Regions from separate parts of the Actinocorallia aurea genome, predicted to be linked through region 1. Evidence: predicted binding sites of a transcription regulator. Region 1 holds the regulator's gene; the other holds the start of a gene.
The links. The regulator HspR, encoded in region 1, represses chaperone genes until heat shock. The targets are predictions, from matches to a motif close to ANTTGAGTCNNNNNGACTCAANT.
Positions count from the first base shown of each region.

Region 1 (7,188 bases):
CCACGCCGACACCACGTCCGCGACGTCGTCGGGGCCTACCTCCTCCTTCACCATCGCGCCGCGCGTCTCGGCCTCCTCCGACGCCTGGGAGATCTCCCTCTCCAGGGTCGGGATCTCGCCGTACAGGAGCCGCGACGACGTCTCGAAGTCGCCTTCGCGCTGTGCCCGCTCGGCGAGGCTGTGCAGGTCGTCGAGCCTCTTCTTCAGCTCGCCGACCCGGTTCAGGCCCGCCTTCTCCTGCTCCCAACGGCCGACGAGGCCGTGCAGGTGCTCCTGCTTGTCGGCGAGGTCGGCGCGCAGCTTCTCCAGCCGCTGCCGGGAGGCCTCGTCGGACTCCTTGGCGAGCGCCATCTCCTCCATCTTCATCCGGTCGACCGTGCGCTGGAGCTGGTCGATCTCGACCGGACGGGAGTCGATCTCCATCCGCAGCCGGGAAGCGGCCTCGTCGACGAGGTCGATGGCCTTGTCCGGCAGGAACCGGGAGGTGATGTAGCGGTCCGAGAGGGTCGCCGCGGCGACGAGCGCCGAGTCGGAGATCTGGACCTGGTGGTGCGCCTCGTAGCGGCCTTTGAGCCCGCGCAGGATCGCGATGGTGTCCTCGACGGACGGCTCGCCCACGAACACCTGCTGGAAGCGGCGCTCCAGCGCCGGGTCCTTCTCGATCCGCTCGCGGTACTCGTCCAGCGTGGTCGCGCCGATCATGCGCAGCTCGCCCCGTGCCAGCATCGGCTTCAGCATGTTGCCGGCGTCCATCGCGCCTTCGGCCGCGCCCGCTCCGACGACGGTGTGCAGCTCGTCGATGAACGTGATGATCTGGCCCTCGGACTCCTTGATCTCGTTCAGGACGGCCTTCAGCCGCTCCTCGAACTCGCCGCGGAACTTCGCGCCCGCGACCATCGCGCCGAGGTCGAGCGAGATGAGCCGCTTGTCGCGCAGCGACTCCGGCACGTCGCCGGTGACGATGCGCTGCGCGAGCCCCTCGACGACGGCCGTCTTGCCGACGCCGGGCTCGCCGATGAGCACGGGGTTGTTCTTGGTGCGCCGTGAGAGCACCTGGACGGTCCTGCGGATCTCGGAGTCGCGGCCGATGACCGGGTCGAGTTTGCCGTCCCGCGCCTTCTGGGTGAGGTCGACGCCGTACTTCTCCAAAGACTGGAAGGTGTCTTCGGGGTTCTCGCTGGTGATGCGCCCGTGCCCGCGGACCTTCTCGAACGCGTCGAGGAGCGCGTCGGGAGAGGCGCCGTACTCGCGCAGCAGTTCGGCGACCTGGCCGCCGTCGGTCGCGAGGCCGACCAGGAGGTGCTCGGTGGAGACGTACTCGTCCTGGAGTTGGCGGGCGCGCGAAGCCGCGGTGTTCAGCGAGGCGAGGAGCTGCCGCGACGTCTGGGGCGCCGCCACCGTCGAGCCCTGCGCCTTCGGCAGGCCCGCGATGATCTCCTCGGTGCGTCGGCGAATCGCCGAAGGATCCGCCCCGACGGCCTCCAGCAACGGCACCGACGTGCCTTCGCTCTGCGAGAGCAGCGCGGCCAGCAGATGGGCCGGTTCGACCTGCGGACTGCCCTCCGAGGCCGCCCGGCGGACCGCGACCGAGACCGCGTCCTGGCTCTTGTTGGTCAGCTTGTAGTCCATGGATCAACCCCCGCGTTGATAGGCCTTCAGTCCTGCTGTTTCCGCCAGAGGACGACCCCGGTCTGCCGGATGGGGACCAGGTCGCCTCCGCGCCCTTCCCCGCGCATCTGCGCGAGTCTGGCGGCGACGGCGCGGGTGGATTCGAGTTCGTTGCCCAGCTCCTCGACGAGCCTGCGCAGCCGGGCGAACTCGTCTCTCAGCTCGTCGTTCTGGCGCTGGAGTTCGAGGATCTTGCTGATGCCCGCGAGATTGACCCCTTCCTCCTGGGAGAGCCGCTGGATCTCGCGCAGCGCGGCGATGTCGCGTGCGGAGTACCGGCGGCCACGGCCGGACGCCCGGCCTGGGGAGACCAGCCCCATACGGTCGTAGGTGCGCAGTGTCTGCGGGTGCAGGCCCGACAGCTGCGCCGCGATCGAAATGACGTAGACCGGGGTGTCGTCGGGGAACTCCACTGCTACCCCTCCCTCGCCTGCTGCACCAGGCTCTGGCGCAGGTCGTCGCCGCGGTGGGTCTCCGAAAGCTCGGTGAGGGACTTGCGCTCCTCGTCCGACAGCTTCTGTGGCACGTTCACCTCGACGGTCGCCAGGAGATCGCCCTTGGTGCCGTCGCGGCGGGTCGCGCCCCGGCCGCGGACCCGGAAGGTCCGGCCGTTCGGAGTGCCCTCGGGGATGCGGAGCTTGACGGGCTGGCCGCCGTGCACCGGCACCAGGATCTCCGCGCCGAGGGCCGCCTCGGGGAACGTCACCGGGACGTTCACGGTGAGGTTGTCGCCGTCGCGCCCGAAGACGGGATGGCCGGAGACCTTCAGCCTGACGAGCAGGTCGCCCGCCGGGCCGCCGCTCTCGCCGGGCGCTCCCTTGCCCTTGAGCCGGATGGTCTGGCCGTCCTTCACGCCCGCGGGGATGCGCGCCTGGATCGTGCGGGTGCCGATGGCCCGGCCGCTGCCGTTGCAGGTCGGGCACGGGTCGTCGACGACCATGCCGCGGCCGTGGCAGTGGCTGCACGGCTCGGCGAAGCCGAACCCGCCCATGTTGCGGGTCTCCTGGCCGGTGCCGTCGCAGTAGGGGCAGACCCGTGGCAGGGTGCCCGCCTTGGCGCCGGTTCCCCGGCACGTCTGGCAGGGCGCCTCGGACGACAGCCGCAGCGGGACGGTGATGCCGTCGAGCGCCTCGCTGAACGTCAGGGTCACCTCGGACTCGACGTCCTGGCCACGGCGCGGCCGGCGTGCCGAGGTGGTGCGGGTCTGGCCGCCGCCGCGGCCGAACAGCCCGCCGAAGAGGTCGCCGAGGCGTTCGCCCGCCCCGGCCCCTCCCGGCGCGTTGCCGAAAAGGTCGTTGAGGTCGAAGCCCTGCGGACCGCCGCCCGGACCCCCGCCGCGGAACGCGCCGCCCCCGTACGCCCTGACCTCGTCGTACTCCTTGCGGCGCTTGTCGTCGGACAGGACGTCGTAGGCCTCGGAGATCTCCTTGAACCGCTCCTCGGCCTCGGCGTCGCCCTTGTTGGCGTCGGGGTGGTACTTGCGAGCGAGCTTCCGGTAGGACTTCTTGATCTCGTCCTGGGTGGCGGTCTTGGCGACACCCAGGGACTTGTAATAGTCCTTCTCAAGGTAGTCCTTGGTGCTCACCGGCTCCCCTTCGAAATGTGCTTCGGATCTGGTCCCGGGGGCGGGCCACCGCCCCCGGGACAGGTGTCAGTTCAGGCCTGCGGTCCGGCGACGACCACACGGGCCGGCCGGACGACGCGCTCGCCGATCCGGTATCCGGGCTGGTAGACCTCCAGCACCGACTCCTCCTCCACATCCGCGGACGGGACGTGGGTCAGGGCCTCGTGCACGTTCGGATCGAACGGATCGCCGACCGCCCCGTAGCGCTCCAGCCCCAGCTTGCCGAGGGTCGTCTCCAGGGATTCGCCCACGGACTTGAAGGCCCCCACGAGCTCGTCGTGCTCGCGGGCCTTGTCGACGCTGTCGAGGATCGGCAGCAGATCGGTGAGCACGCCCGCGATGGCCTGCTCCCGCACGGCCACCCTGTCGCGTTCCACCCGCTTGCGGTAGTTCACGTACTCGGCCTGGAGCCTCTGAAGGTCCTTGGTGCGCTCCTCGAGCTGCTCGCGCAACTCCGCGGAGGCCTCATCGACCGCCTCGTCGGCCGGAGCCGCGGACTCCTCCTCGGTGGAAGGGGTCCGCAGCTCGCCCGTCTCAGGATCGATGCGCCGCGAGTCGCGGATCACCGGTTCTTCCTGAGAACTGCTCACTTGGTGTCCTTGTCGTCGTCGATGATCTCGGCGTCCACGACCTCGTCGTCCTGCGCGTTGGAGTCGGCGCCGGGCGCGGAGGCCGCGGAGTCGTCGGCCTGCTGCTGGGCGTAGAGCGCCGCGCCGAGCTTCTGCGACGACTGGGCCAGCTTCTCGGCCGACGCCTTGATCGCGTCGGTGTCGGTGCCCTCGAGGTCCTTGCGCACCTCGGCGATGCCGTCGGTGACCTCCTTCTTGAGGTCCTCCGGCAGCTTGTCCTCGTTCTCCTTGACGAACTTCTCCGTCGAGTACGTGAGGGTCTCGGCCTGGTTGCGGATCTCGGCCTGCTCCTTGATCCGGCGGTCTTCCTCGGCGTACTGCTCGGCCTCGCGCATCATCCGGTCGATGTCGTCCTTCGGCAGCGCGGAGCCGCCGGAGATGACCATCGACTGCTCCTTGCCGGTGCCGAGGTCCTTGGCCGAGACGTTCACGATGCCGTTGGCGTCGATGTCGAAGGCCACCTCGATCTGCGGGACGCCGCGGGGCGCCGGGGGCAGGCCGGTGAGCTGGAAGGTGCCGAGCTTCTTGTTGTACGCCGCGATCTCGCGCTCGCCCTGGTAGACCTGGATCTCCACGGACGGCTGGTTGTCGTCGGCCGTGGTGAAGGTCTCCGAGCGCTTCGTCGGGATCGTGGTGTTCCGCTCGATGATCTTGGTGAAGATGCCGCCCTTGGTCTCGATGCCGAGGGACAGCGGGGTGACGTCGAGCAGGAGGACATCCTTGACCTCGCCCTTCAGGACGCCGGCCTGGAGCGCGGCGCCGACGGCCACGACCTCGTCCGGGTTCACGCCCTTGTTCGGCTCCTTGCCGGACAGCTCCTTGACGAGCTCCGTCACTGCGGGCATACGGGTCGAGCCGCCCACCAGGACCACGTGGTCGATCTTGTCGACGGTGATCTTGGCGTCCTTGATGACCTGCTGGAACGGCGCCTTGCACCGGTCGAGCAGATCGGAGGTGAGCCGCTGGAACTCCGCCCGGGTCAGCTTCTCGTCGAGGTGCAGGGGGCCCTCGGCCGAGGCGGTGATGTACGGCAGGTTGATCGTGGTCTCCGAGGAGGAGGACAGCTCGATCTTCGCCTTCTCCGCGGCCTCGCGCAGGCGCTGGAGCGCCATCTTGTCCTTGGAGAGGTCCACGCCGTGGGCGTTCTTGAAGTTGGTGACCAGCCAGTCGACGACCTTGTTGTCCCAGTCGTCGCCGCCCAGGTGGTTGTCGCCGCTCGTGGCCTTGACCTCCACGACGCCGTCGCCGACTTCGAGCAGCGAGACGTCGAAGGTGCCGCCGCCGAGGTCGAAGACCAGGATGGTGGCCTCGCCCTCGCGCTCGAGGTGGTAGGCCAGGGCGGCCGCGGTCGGCTCGTTGATGATGCGCAGGACGTTGAGCCCCGCGATCTGGCCGGCCTCCTTGGTGGACTGCCGCTGGTGGTCGCTGAAGTAGGCCGGGACGGTGATCACCGCGTCGGTGACCTTCTCGCCCAGGTAGGCCTCGGCGTCGCGCTTCAGCTTCTGGAGCACGAACGCGCTGATCTGCTGCGGGGTGAAGTCCTTACCGTCGATCCCGACCTTCCAGTCGGTGCCGATCTCACGCTTCACCGAGCGGATGGTCCGGTCCACGTTGGTGACGGCCTGCCGCTTGGCGACCTCACCGACGAGCACCTCGCCGTTCTTCGCGAAGGCCACGACGGACGGCGTGGTCCGCGACCCCTCCGCGTTTGCGATCACGGTGGGCTCGCCGCCCTCCAGAATCGCGACGACCGAGTTGGTCGTCCCGAGGTCGATACCGACCGCACGTGCCATCGTCCGCTTCCTCCGTCTGTCTCATCGGGGCTCTGACGGGTCCCAGAATGCCCCGCGCGCCCGCTGCTGTCAAATGAGTTGAGTCAAGCTCGCTCAACTTACTTGCTGGAACATCGGTGTGACGCAGCCTATTCCGGGATGTACCCGCTCGTCCGGGAAACGAAGAACGGACCCGCTCGCCTGTCGGGGGTCAGGCGAGCGGGCCCGTTCGGCCTGGTCGGGGACCTGGATGCGGCCCCGTCGGAGGGATCGGAGGTCAGTACTTCTTCTGCCGGACCGCCCAGACGAAGTTCGCGGAGTTCACGCCGGAAGCGGAGGGGAGGCCGAGAAGGTCGTCGGGGTGTCCGAGCAGCGGGTAGGTGGAGCAGCCTGTGGACGCCGGAAGGGCGTACTGGTCGTCGTTCGCCCAGATCTTGATCCCGGGCGTGAGCCAGAAGAACCACGGAAGGGTGGCGGTGCTCTGCGGCTTGAGGACGACGGGGGCGGCGTCCGTGCCGATCGTGCAGTTCTGGCCGAGCAGCCCGCCCGGGCTCCAGAGCTGGAACTTCACCTTGAACTCGTGGATCGAGTCGGGCCGGTTCAGCCCGACCCCGACGAGCCGGCCTTCGATCTCCGGCAGCGTCGAGAGGATCACGTTCGTGCCGGGCAGGACCGTCACGACCTTGAGGTTCTGCGGCTGGGTGATGCCGCCCCAGGCCGTCACCGTCGAGCCGTCCGCGGCCTTGCCCTCGGCCGCGGTGACCCGGAGGGGCTTGTCGAGGATGATGCGGATGTTCTTCTTCGTCCCGAGGGTGAAGCCGCCTTCCAGGGCGATCGAGACGTAGCAGTTCCACTCCGTGACGCCCGCGGGCTGGGCGGGGCAGTCGGCGAAGTCGGCGGGGGAAGGCACGTAGGACTGCTCGGCCGCGGAAGCCGGCGCGGTAAGGCCGAGCGCAAGGGCGAGGGCGCCAAGGACGACCCCGGTACGGCGGAATCTCATCGCAGCGTCCTTAGAAGGTCTTGTGGCGGATCGCCCACGTGGCGTCGAAGTGGTTGCTCGTGGCGTTCGCCGCCCCGATCAACACGTTGGGGAGCTGGCTTTCGCAGCCGGTCGCCCAGTCGATGGCGAAGACGTCGTCGTAGACCTTCGCCTTGGTGAGGAGCTTGCCGTCGACGATCCAGGGCAGCGTCCACTGGATGCGCGGGGCGATGACGACGGGGGCGGCGTTCGACCCGATGTAGCAGTTGGCGCCGAGGCCGTCGCCGATGAGGCGTGCCTTGAGGCCGACCTTCGAGGGGACGAGCACGCCGGGCGAGACCTCCCCGGTGGCTTCGATCTGGACCTGCCACCCGGTGGGGTCGGGGATCTCCAGCGGACCGCCGCCGACGACGCCCGTCACGAAGGGGATGGGGTCGCCCTTCAGAGATCCGAGCACGGCGGTCTTGGCGCCGTTCACCGTGCCCTGCCCGATGGTGAGGCGGTACGGGGAGTTGA
Region 1 covers NZ_BAAGPQ010000006.1:295,045-302,232, reverse strand. Annotated here, with positions in the region: gene clpB (ATP-dependent chaperone ClpB) at 1-1,629, opposite strand, end outside; gene ACYVOM_RS09740 (heat shock protein transcriptional repressor HspR) at 1,656-2,081, opposite strand; gene dnaJ (molecular chaperone DnaJ) at 2,084-3,253, opposite strand; gene grpE (nucleotide exchange factor GrpE) at 3,325-3,882, opposite strand; gene dnaK (molecular chaperone DnaK) at 3,879-5,714, opposite strand; gene ACYVOM_RS09720 (hypothetical protein) at 5,971-6,693, opposite strand; gene ACYVOM_RS09715 (hypothetical protein) at 6,704-7,188, opposite strand, start outside.

Region 2 (7,188 bases), on a different contig from region 1:
CGACGTACAGGACGTCGCCGCCCGCGCCCGTCACGGCCAGGCCCGTGGACACGCCAGGGACCGCCGTGCGCCGCTCGGACTCCTTGAGCGAGACCTCCGGGGTGAACCGGGGCCGGCCCAGGTAGTCGGTCAGGTCGTTGATCACGACCGGCAGCTCCACCTGGTTCAGCGCGGCCTTCGCGGTGACCTTGCGCAGCACCCGCGCGATCGACCGCTCCAAGGAGCGGACGCCCGCCTCACGGGTGTACTCGCCCGCGATCAGCCGCAGCGCCTCGTCGGGGAAGACGACGTCGCCGGACTCCAGGCCCGCCTTGTCGAGCTGGCGGGGCAGCAGGTGGTCGCGCGCGATCGTGACCTTCTCGTCCTCGGTGTAGCCGTCGAGCGTCACCAGCTCCATGCGGTCGAGCAGGGGGCCGGGGATCGTCTCCAGGGAGTTCGCGGTGGCCAGGAACAGCACGTCCGACAGGTCCAGCTCCACCTCCAGGTAGTGGTCGCGGAACGTGTGGTTCTGCGCCGGGTCGAGGACCTCCAGCAGGGCCGCCGTCGGGTCGCCCCGGTAGTCCGAGCCGACCTTGTCGATCTCGTCGAGCAGGACGACCGGGTTCATCGAACCGGCCTCCTTGATCGCCCGGACGATCCGGCCCGGCAGCGCGCCCACGTAGGTGCGCCGGTGGCCGCGGATCTCCGCCTCGTCCCGGACACCGCCGAGCGCGACCCGGACGAACTCGCGGCCCATCGCCCGCGCGACCGACTCGCCCAGGCTGGTCTTGCCGACTCCGGGAGGACCCGCGAGCGCGAGCACCGCGCCGGACCTGCGTCCGCCGACGACCCCGAGGCCCCGGTCGGCCCGCCGCTTGCGGACGGCCAGGTACTCGATGATCCGCTCCTTCACGTCGGCCAGGCCGGCGTGGTCGGCGTCCAGGACGGCGCGGGCCGCCTCGATGTCGTAGGAGTCCTCGGAACGCGTGTTCCACGGGATCTCCAGGACGGTGTCCAGCCAGGTGCGGATCCAGGAGCCTTCGGGGGAGGCGTCGCTGGACCTCTCCAGCTTGTCGACCTCCTTCAGCGCGGCGCGTTCCACCTTCTCCGGCAGGTTCGCGGCCTCGATGCGGGCGCGGTAGTCCTCCTCCTCGCCCTCCTCGGCATCGCCGTTCAGCTCGGCCAGCTCCTTGCGGACGGCCTGCAGCTGCTGCTTCAGCAGGAACTCGCGCTGCTGCTTGTCGATGCCGTCCTGGACGTCCTTGCGGATCGTCTCGGCGACGTCGAGTTCGGCGAGCTGGTCGCGGGCCCAGCCCGTCACCAGGTCGAGCCGCTCGACCACGTCGGCGGTCTCCAGCAGGGTGATCTTCTGCTCGACGCTCAGGTAGGGCGCGTAGCCCGCCTGGTCGGCGAGGATCGACGGGTCGTCGATCTGCTGCACGATGTCGGTGAGCTGCCAGGCCCCCCGGTGCTGGAGGATCGCCTGGAGCAGGCCCTTGTACTCCTTGGCCAGCTTGGCGGCCTCGGGCCCCGCGGCCGGGATGTCGACGGTGTCGCCCTCGACCCACAGCGCCGCGCCGGGCCCGGTCGTGCCGGTGCCGATGCGGACCCGGCTCACGGCCCGGACGACGGCCCCGGGCTCCCCGCCCGGCAGCCTTCCCTCGCGCTCGACGACGCCGAGCACGCCGACGTCCGCGTACCTGCCCTCGACGCGCGGCACCAGCAGGACGCGCGGCTTGCCGGCCGCCACGGCCCGCGCCGCCTCTATCGCGGCCCGCACCTCGCGGTCGTTCAGCTCCAGCGGCACGACCATGCCGGGCAGCACGACCGTGTCGTCGAGCGGCAGCACGGGCACCGTCAGTCTCTCGCTCATTTCACTCCCCAGTCATGGTTCTTGAGTCACTCACACTCAAGAAACCAGAGCCTTGGTTCATTCCCCACCCTTGTTCGCCGACAGCGATCAACCCGACGAACCCCCAAAGGAGCGAGGATTGCCTTGAAACCTCCACACCCCGCCCCGCATTCCCCTGCGCTCCCGGCCGCGGCCCGTCCCGCCCCGCACCGCCCCCACCTCTCCGGGAAACCCTCTACGGATTCGGGCGAACCAGAGCCGGACCGTCACCGACCCCCTTCGCCGCGCACGCCACAAGACGTGGGCAGCGGGGGTGGTGGGGCCTCGAAGATGCTGGAGTCGGTGGGGAGGCCCGGGATGGTGGGGATCTCGGGGTCCGGCAGGCCGTAGGCGGGGGCGACGAGGCCGTCGGCGGGGGTGATGGCGGGCCAGCGGAAGGGCAGGCCGGCGGCGCTCAGCGGGCTGGGGCGGTCCATGAGCTGGAAGTGCAGGTGCGGCTCGGTGGTGTTGCCACTGTTGCCCACCTCGCCGAGGGGCTGGCCGGTGCGGACCCGGTCGCCCGCGCGGACCTTCACCGAGCCGCGCCGCAGGTGCGCGTAGGCCGAGTGGACGCCGCCGCCGTGGTCGACGATCACGTGGTTGCCGAAGACGAAGCGCCAGCCGCCCACCTGGCGGAAGAAGCCCTCGACCGCCAGGTAGGCCAGGCCGGGCACGGTGTCGCGGGCGCGGTGGTCGCGTTGGGCTCCGCCCGCCTTCACCACGACGCCGTCGGCCACCGCGAGGACGGGCCGGCCGAAGGACGGGTACGCGGCGGCCGAACGGAGGCGGCCCCAGCCGGCGCGCGGCCGCGGGTGCTCCCCCTCTGCTCCGGTGACCGCCGCCGGCACGAGGACATCGATCGCATAGGTCTGCGCGTACCCGCGGGTGCCGTGCGCGGGAACGCGCGTGCCCGGACTGTTGAGCGCGAGCCACCGCCCGGCCACCGGGGCCGCGACCGGGATGGGCTCCAGGCTCCGGTCCCAGCGCGGGCGCACGAAGGCCAGGCCCAGCACGCCGAGGAAGGCGAAGTAGGTCAGGCCGGGGATGTCCGACAGCACCAGCGCCAGCACCCCGACGAAGAAGACCTTGATCCAGACGTCGCCCAGGCGGGCGATCGCGCGTCTGAGACGATCGTTCATCGCCGCCCCCCGAGGATCGTGGTGAGCAGCGGCACCACCCGCTCGGCCGGCACCTCGTGGCGGCCGCCTTCGCCTCCGCGCAGCCAGCCGGCCGCGACGAGCTGGCGCAGGTGGTGGTACACCTGGCCGGTCGTGCCCATCCCGTCGAGTTCGGCGAGCTCGCGGGCGGTGCCGCGGCCGCGCAGCACCTCGCGCACCAGCCGGAGCCGGACGGGATGGCCGAGCGCCGCGAACGCGTCGGCCAGCGGAGCCCACTCGTCGTCCAGCAGATCCGCGGTGCCCGCGCCGACCTGCCAGGCCGCGCCCCGCCCGTCGGGCAGCCCGACGTCTCCGACGATCATCACCGCGCCCGGCGCGGGCGCGCGTGCACGCAGGCCCTCCAGCGCCCAGAAGACATCCGATGTCGGGCCGGCCTCGTCCACGGGCGGACCGGTAGGCGACCGGGCGCCGCTCAGCAGCCCCGCGAGCGCCTCCTCGACCGCGCTCAGCCGCTCCTCGACCGAACGCTCCTCCACCGCGCGCCCCGCCTCGTCGGACTCCCCGGCCCGCTCCTCCCCCTGCTCCAAAGTTCACCCCTTGACGTGATTTCGCGATTACGTAATAACGATACACCCGCTCGTGCCGCCCCGTCGACCGCGTGGGGCCCGCCCGGCGGCGCGGGCGGGCCCCCGATCAGGACGAATGACGAATCCGGAGCAACGCACACAGCCCCTCTTCCTCGACGAGGAGCGCGAGGAAGAGGGGCTGCGCAGGTGCGAAAGGAGCCGCTAGGTGTATCGATCCGCAGGTTTGTTGACGCGGGTGATGGGTGCCATGCCTGACAGCACGACCCCGAGGGCACAAGGAGCACGAAGGGGAACATCTTCGGACGAGAGGGGGTGCCATGCACGTCAGAGACGGAACCGCCGTGCCGCCGGGGGCGGCGCAACCGCCGGAGTCACTGGATCTCGGCGACGCAGTACTGCGCAGGAGCCGCGAAAGGGATGCCCAGGTGCTGCTGGGGGCCACGAACGCCTCGTTCGCCGAGCTCTACCCGTGGATGCCGTGGGCGGCCCGCCCGCTCACCCTGGACGACGAGATCGAGATGCTCGCGGCCGCCCATGACGACTGGCGCAACGGCGACGCCTACCTCTACGGCGCCTACGCCCCCGACGGCACCGCCCTCGGTGGATTCGGGATGCACCGCAGGGTCGGCCCCGGCGCCATCGAGATCGGCTACCGCCGCACCGAAACCCGCCCCACCACCCCCGCAGCCCCCGCCGAAACCGGCCGCACCCAAATCTGGACCACCGCCCACGCCTTCCGTTGAGCGCGCCTCACACTGACCACTGGGCGTTAGGCTGGCGTCACCGAGTCCGGACGAGGAAGAGGCCGGTGTGTCTACCCGTATGGCCACGGACCCAGCCAGCCTCCAGATCACCGAGGAGCAGTACGAGCGCCTGCCAGAGGAGGTCGCCCGGAGCATCGAAGTCGTCAACGGAATGGTGATCTTCTGCGAGTCGCCGAGCGGCCCGGCCGAAGGATCCTTGCATCTCGTCATGGCCGAAGGCCGCATCAACTCGGTGGAGGAGTACCGCCTCGACCGGTCCCAGCGCAACTACCAGCTGGCCATGGTGCACAGGGAGGCGCTGTCCGCAGCGCTTCCCGGGAACATGCAGATCGACGTGGCCTTCACAGAACTGGAAGAGAGCTGAGGATGCGCGCGGTCCCTCTCCTCGACGAGGGGGGCGGGGAGAGGGGGTGCGGCGGAGGCGTCAGGCTTTGGCGACGGCCTGGGTGGAGAGGGTCTCTCGGGCGTCGGAGACGATCTTGCGCTCGATGTAGAAGGCGAGGAAGGGGATGAGGCCGGCGGAGACCATGAGGGCCATCTTCTTGAGGGGCCAGCCTGCCTTGCTGTAGAGGTCGAAGGAGGCGACCAGGTAGACCATGTACAGGAAGCCGTGGATCGGGGAGATGATCCCGGACGCTTCGGGAATGTCCCAGAAGTAGCGCAGCGGAACGGCCACGAAGCACAGCAGGAGCAGCATGATGCCGACGACGGTCGCGAGCACGCGGTACCGGGTGATGGCCGCTTCCACAGGGTTTCCCTTCTAGCGCCGATTCTGCGCGGCGAGCCGGGCCAGACGGCGGTTGTAGGCCGCCAGCTCGGGGTTCTCCGCTTCGGCTTCCTTGATCAGTTGGGCTTCGGTGAGGACGCGGACGGGCACGACCGGGGCGTCGGGGTCTGCCGGGGGCTGCGTGGCGGCCTTGAGCTCGTCGCGGATCATCTTGACCCACATGACGATGACGAAGCCCGCGAACAGGGGCCACTCGAAGGTGTAGCCCCAGCTTCGCGCGTTGCCCGCCTGCGCCCGCTCGAACTGCCACCAGCCGAACGCGAGGAACGCGACGAACAGCACGATCGCGATGAGGTGGATGCCCAGCCAGCCGGGTGTGAAGAACCGTTTCACGTCCCTGACACTACCGCCGTCCCCGCGCGATCAGTCCCCGCCCCCGCCGTGGACGTCAAGGAGGCCGCGCACGGCCGTCGTCCAGGGGTAGCGCTCGGCTCGCGCGCGGGCGGCGGCCCGCCTCTGCGCCATGGGGACGGCGAGCAGCCGCTCGACGGCGGCGGCGAAGGCCGCGCCGTCCGGGGCCGCCGCCTCGCCGGCGCCGGGGGCGATCAGCTCGGGGGCCGCGCCCGCGTCGGCGCACACGACGGGTGTGCCGCAGGCGAGCGCTTCCAGCACGGCGAGGCCGAAGGACTCGACGGGGCAGGTGGCGAGCGCCACATCGGCGGTGGAGAGCAGCCGGGCCACCTCCGAGCGCACCCCCAGGTGCCCGTGGAACTCCACAGGCAGCCCGGCGGAGGCGCGGCGCATGGCGGGGCCGAGGGAGCCGTCGCCGATCACGTCGAGCCGTGCGTCATGGCCCAGGGCGAGCAGTTCCCGCAGGGTCGCCAGCGCGAGCCCTGGGTGCTTCTCCTTGGAGAGCCGCCCCAGCAGCACGAGGCGGACCCCTTTATGCGGGGGCGCAGGCCGAGGCCGGAAGGTGTCCAGGTCCACGCCGAGCGGGACCAGCGCGACGGACGGCGCGCCGATCCGGCGGAACTCGGCGGCGGAGAACGCGGAGGTGGCCACCACGGTGTCGAAGGCTCCGGCGAGCCTTCGGTTCCACAGGTCGGCTCCCCTGTCGAGCGCCACCCAGGATGGGACGCGCGGGGCGAGGATCGCGTCGAGCCGCTCGTGGGAGAACAGCACCGAGCGGACTCCGCGCCGCCGGGCCCAGCGGGCCGCGACGGTGAGGGTCGCCTTGTCGGAGACCTCGACGGAGTCGGGCCCGATCTCGTCCAGGGCGCGCAGCACAGGGCGCGGGTCCAGGACGAGCCGGTAGCCGGGCGCCACGGACGGTCCGGGCACGGTGATCACGGTGCCGGCCTCGGTCTCCCGGCGGCTCCTTCCGGGGCCGGGCAGCACCAGGAACCTTTCGTGCCCGGCCTTGGCGTAGCCCCTGCCGAGTTCGTCGACGGCGGTGCGGAGTCCTCCGGACACCGGGCTGTAGAGGTTGGCGAGCTGGACGATTCTCATGCGATGAGCGCGCGGTAGGTGACGGGCCGCGCTCCGGCCCGCAATGCGCCGTCTATGGCGGTCAGCGCCGCCTCCCGCAGGCCAGGTCGGCCGAGGTCGGCGGGGTGCAGGGCGATGCGCAGCGACCGCCCGGAGGTAGCGAGGGCGCGCGCCGCGCGGACCATGAGGGCCGCGCCGGTCCGCTCGCCCGTTCCGCCGGGCCGGTGGGAGAGGGCGGGGATCCGCAGGACGCGGCGGCGGTGCAGGTCGTGGACCCCGGTCTGGCTGGTCCAGTAACCGAAACCGAGCCTTGCGAGCGCGTCGCGGGTGCCGGGTGAGGCTAGCCATCCCGGCGGGGTGAACCCTTCGACGCGCAGGCCCGCCTCCTCCATGATCGCCAGGCCCGAGGTGAGGCGCTGCCTGGCCTCTCCCGCGTCGAGCGCGCAGAACTCGCCCGCGCCCCGCGCGAGCACGCTGTTGGCCCACTGCCGCCAAGGCGCGCCGCCCGGTACCCGAGCGTGGGTGAGGCCGTGCAGGGAGATCTCATGCGGGCCGTCGAGCGCGCGCAGGCGGCGGACGAGGGCGGGGGCGTCGGCGAGCCCGGGGCCTCCGGCGAACGGCCCGGGGACGACCA
Region 2 covers NZ_BAAGPQ010000038.1:151,554-158,741, reverse strand. Annotated here, with positions in the region: gene lon (endopeptidase La) at 1-1,852, opposite strand, end outside; gene ACYVOM_RS39135 (M23 family metallopeptidase) at 2,098-3,009, opposite strand; gene ACYVOM_RS39130 (ArsR/SmtB family transcription factor) at 3,006-3,575, opposite strand; gene ACYVOM_RS39125 (hypothetical protein) at 3,893-4,318, shown strand; gene ACYVOM_RS39120 (hypothetical protein) at 4,386-4,703, shown strand; gene ACYVOM_RS39115 (DUF3817 domain-containing protein) at 4,764-5,087, opposite strand; gene ACYVOM_RS39110 (hypothetical protein) at 5,100-5,459, opposite strand; gene ACYVOM_RS39105 (glycosyltransferase) at 5,490-6,575, opposite strand; gene ACYVOM_RS39100 (DUF2334 domain-containing protein) at 6,572-7,188, opposite strand, start outside.
Region 2: the regulator HspR is predicted to act here: its motif matches at 1,872-1,894, upstream of lon (endopeptidase La).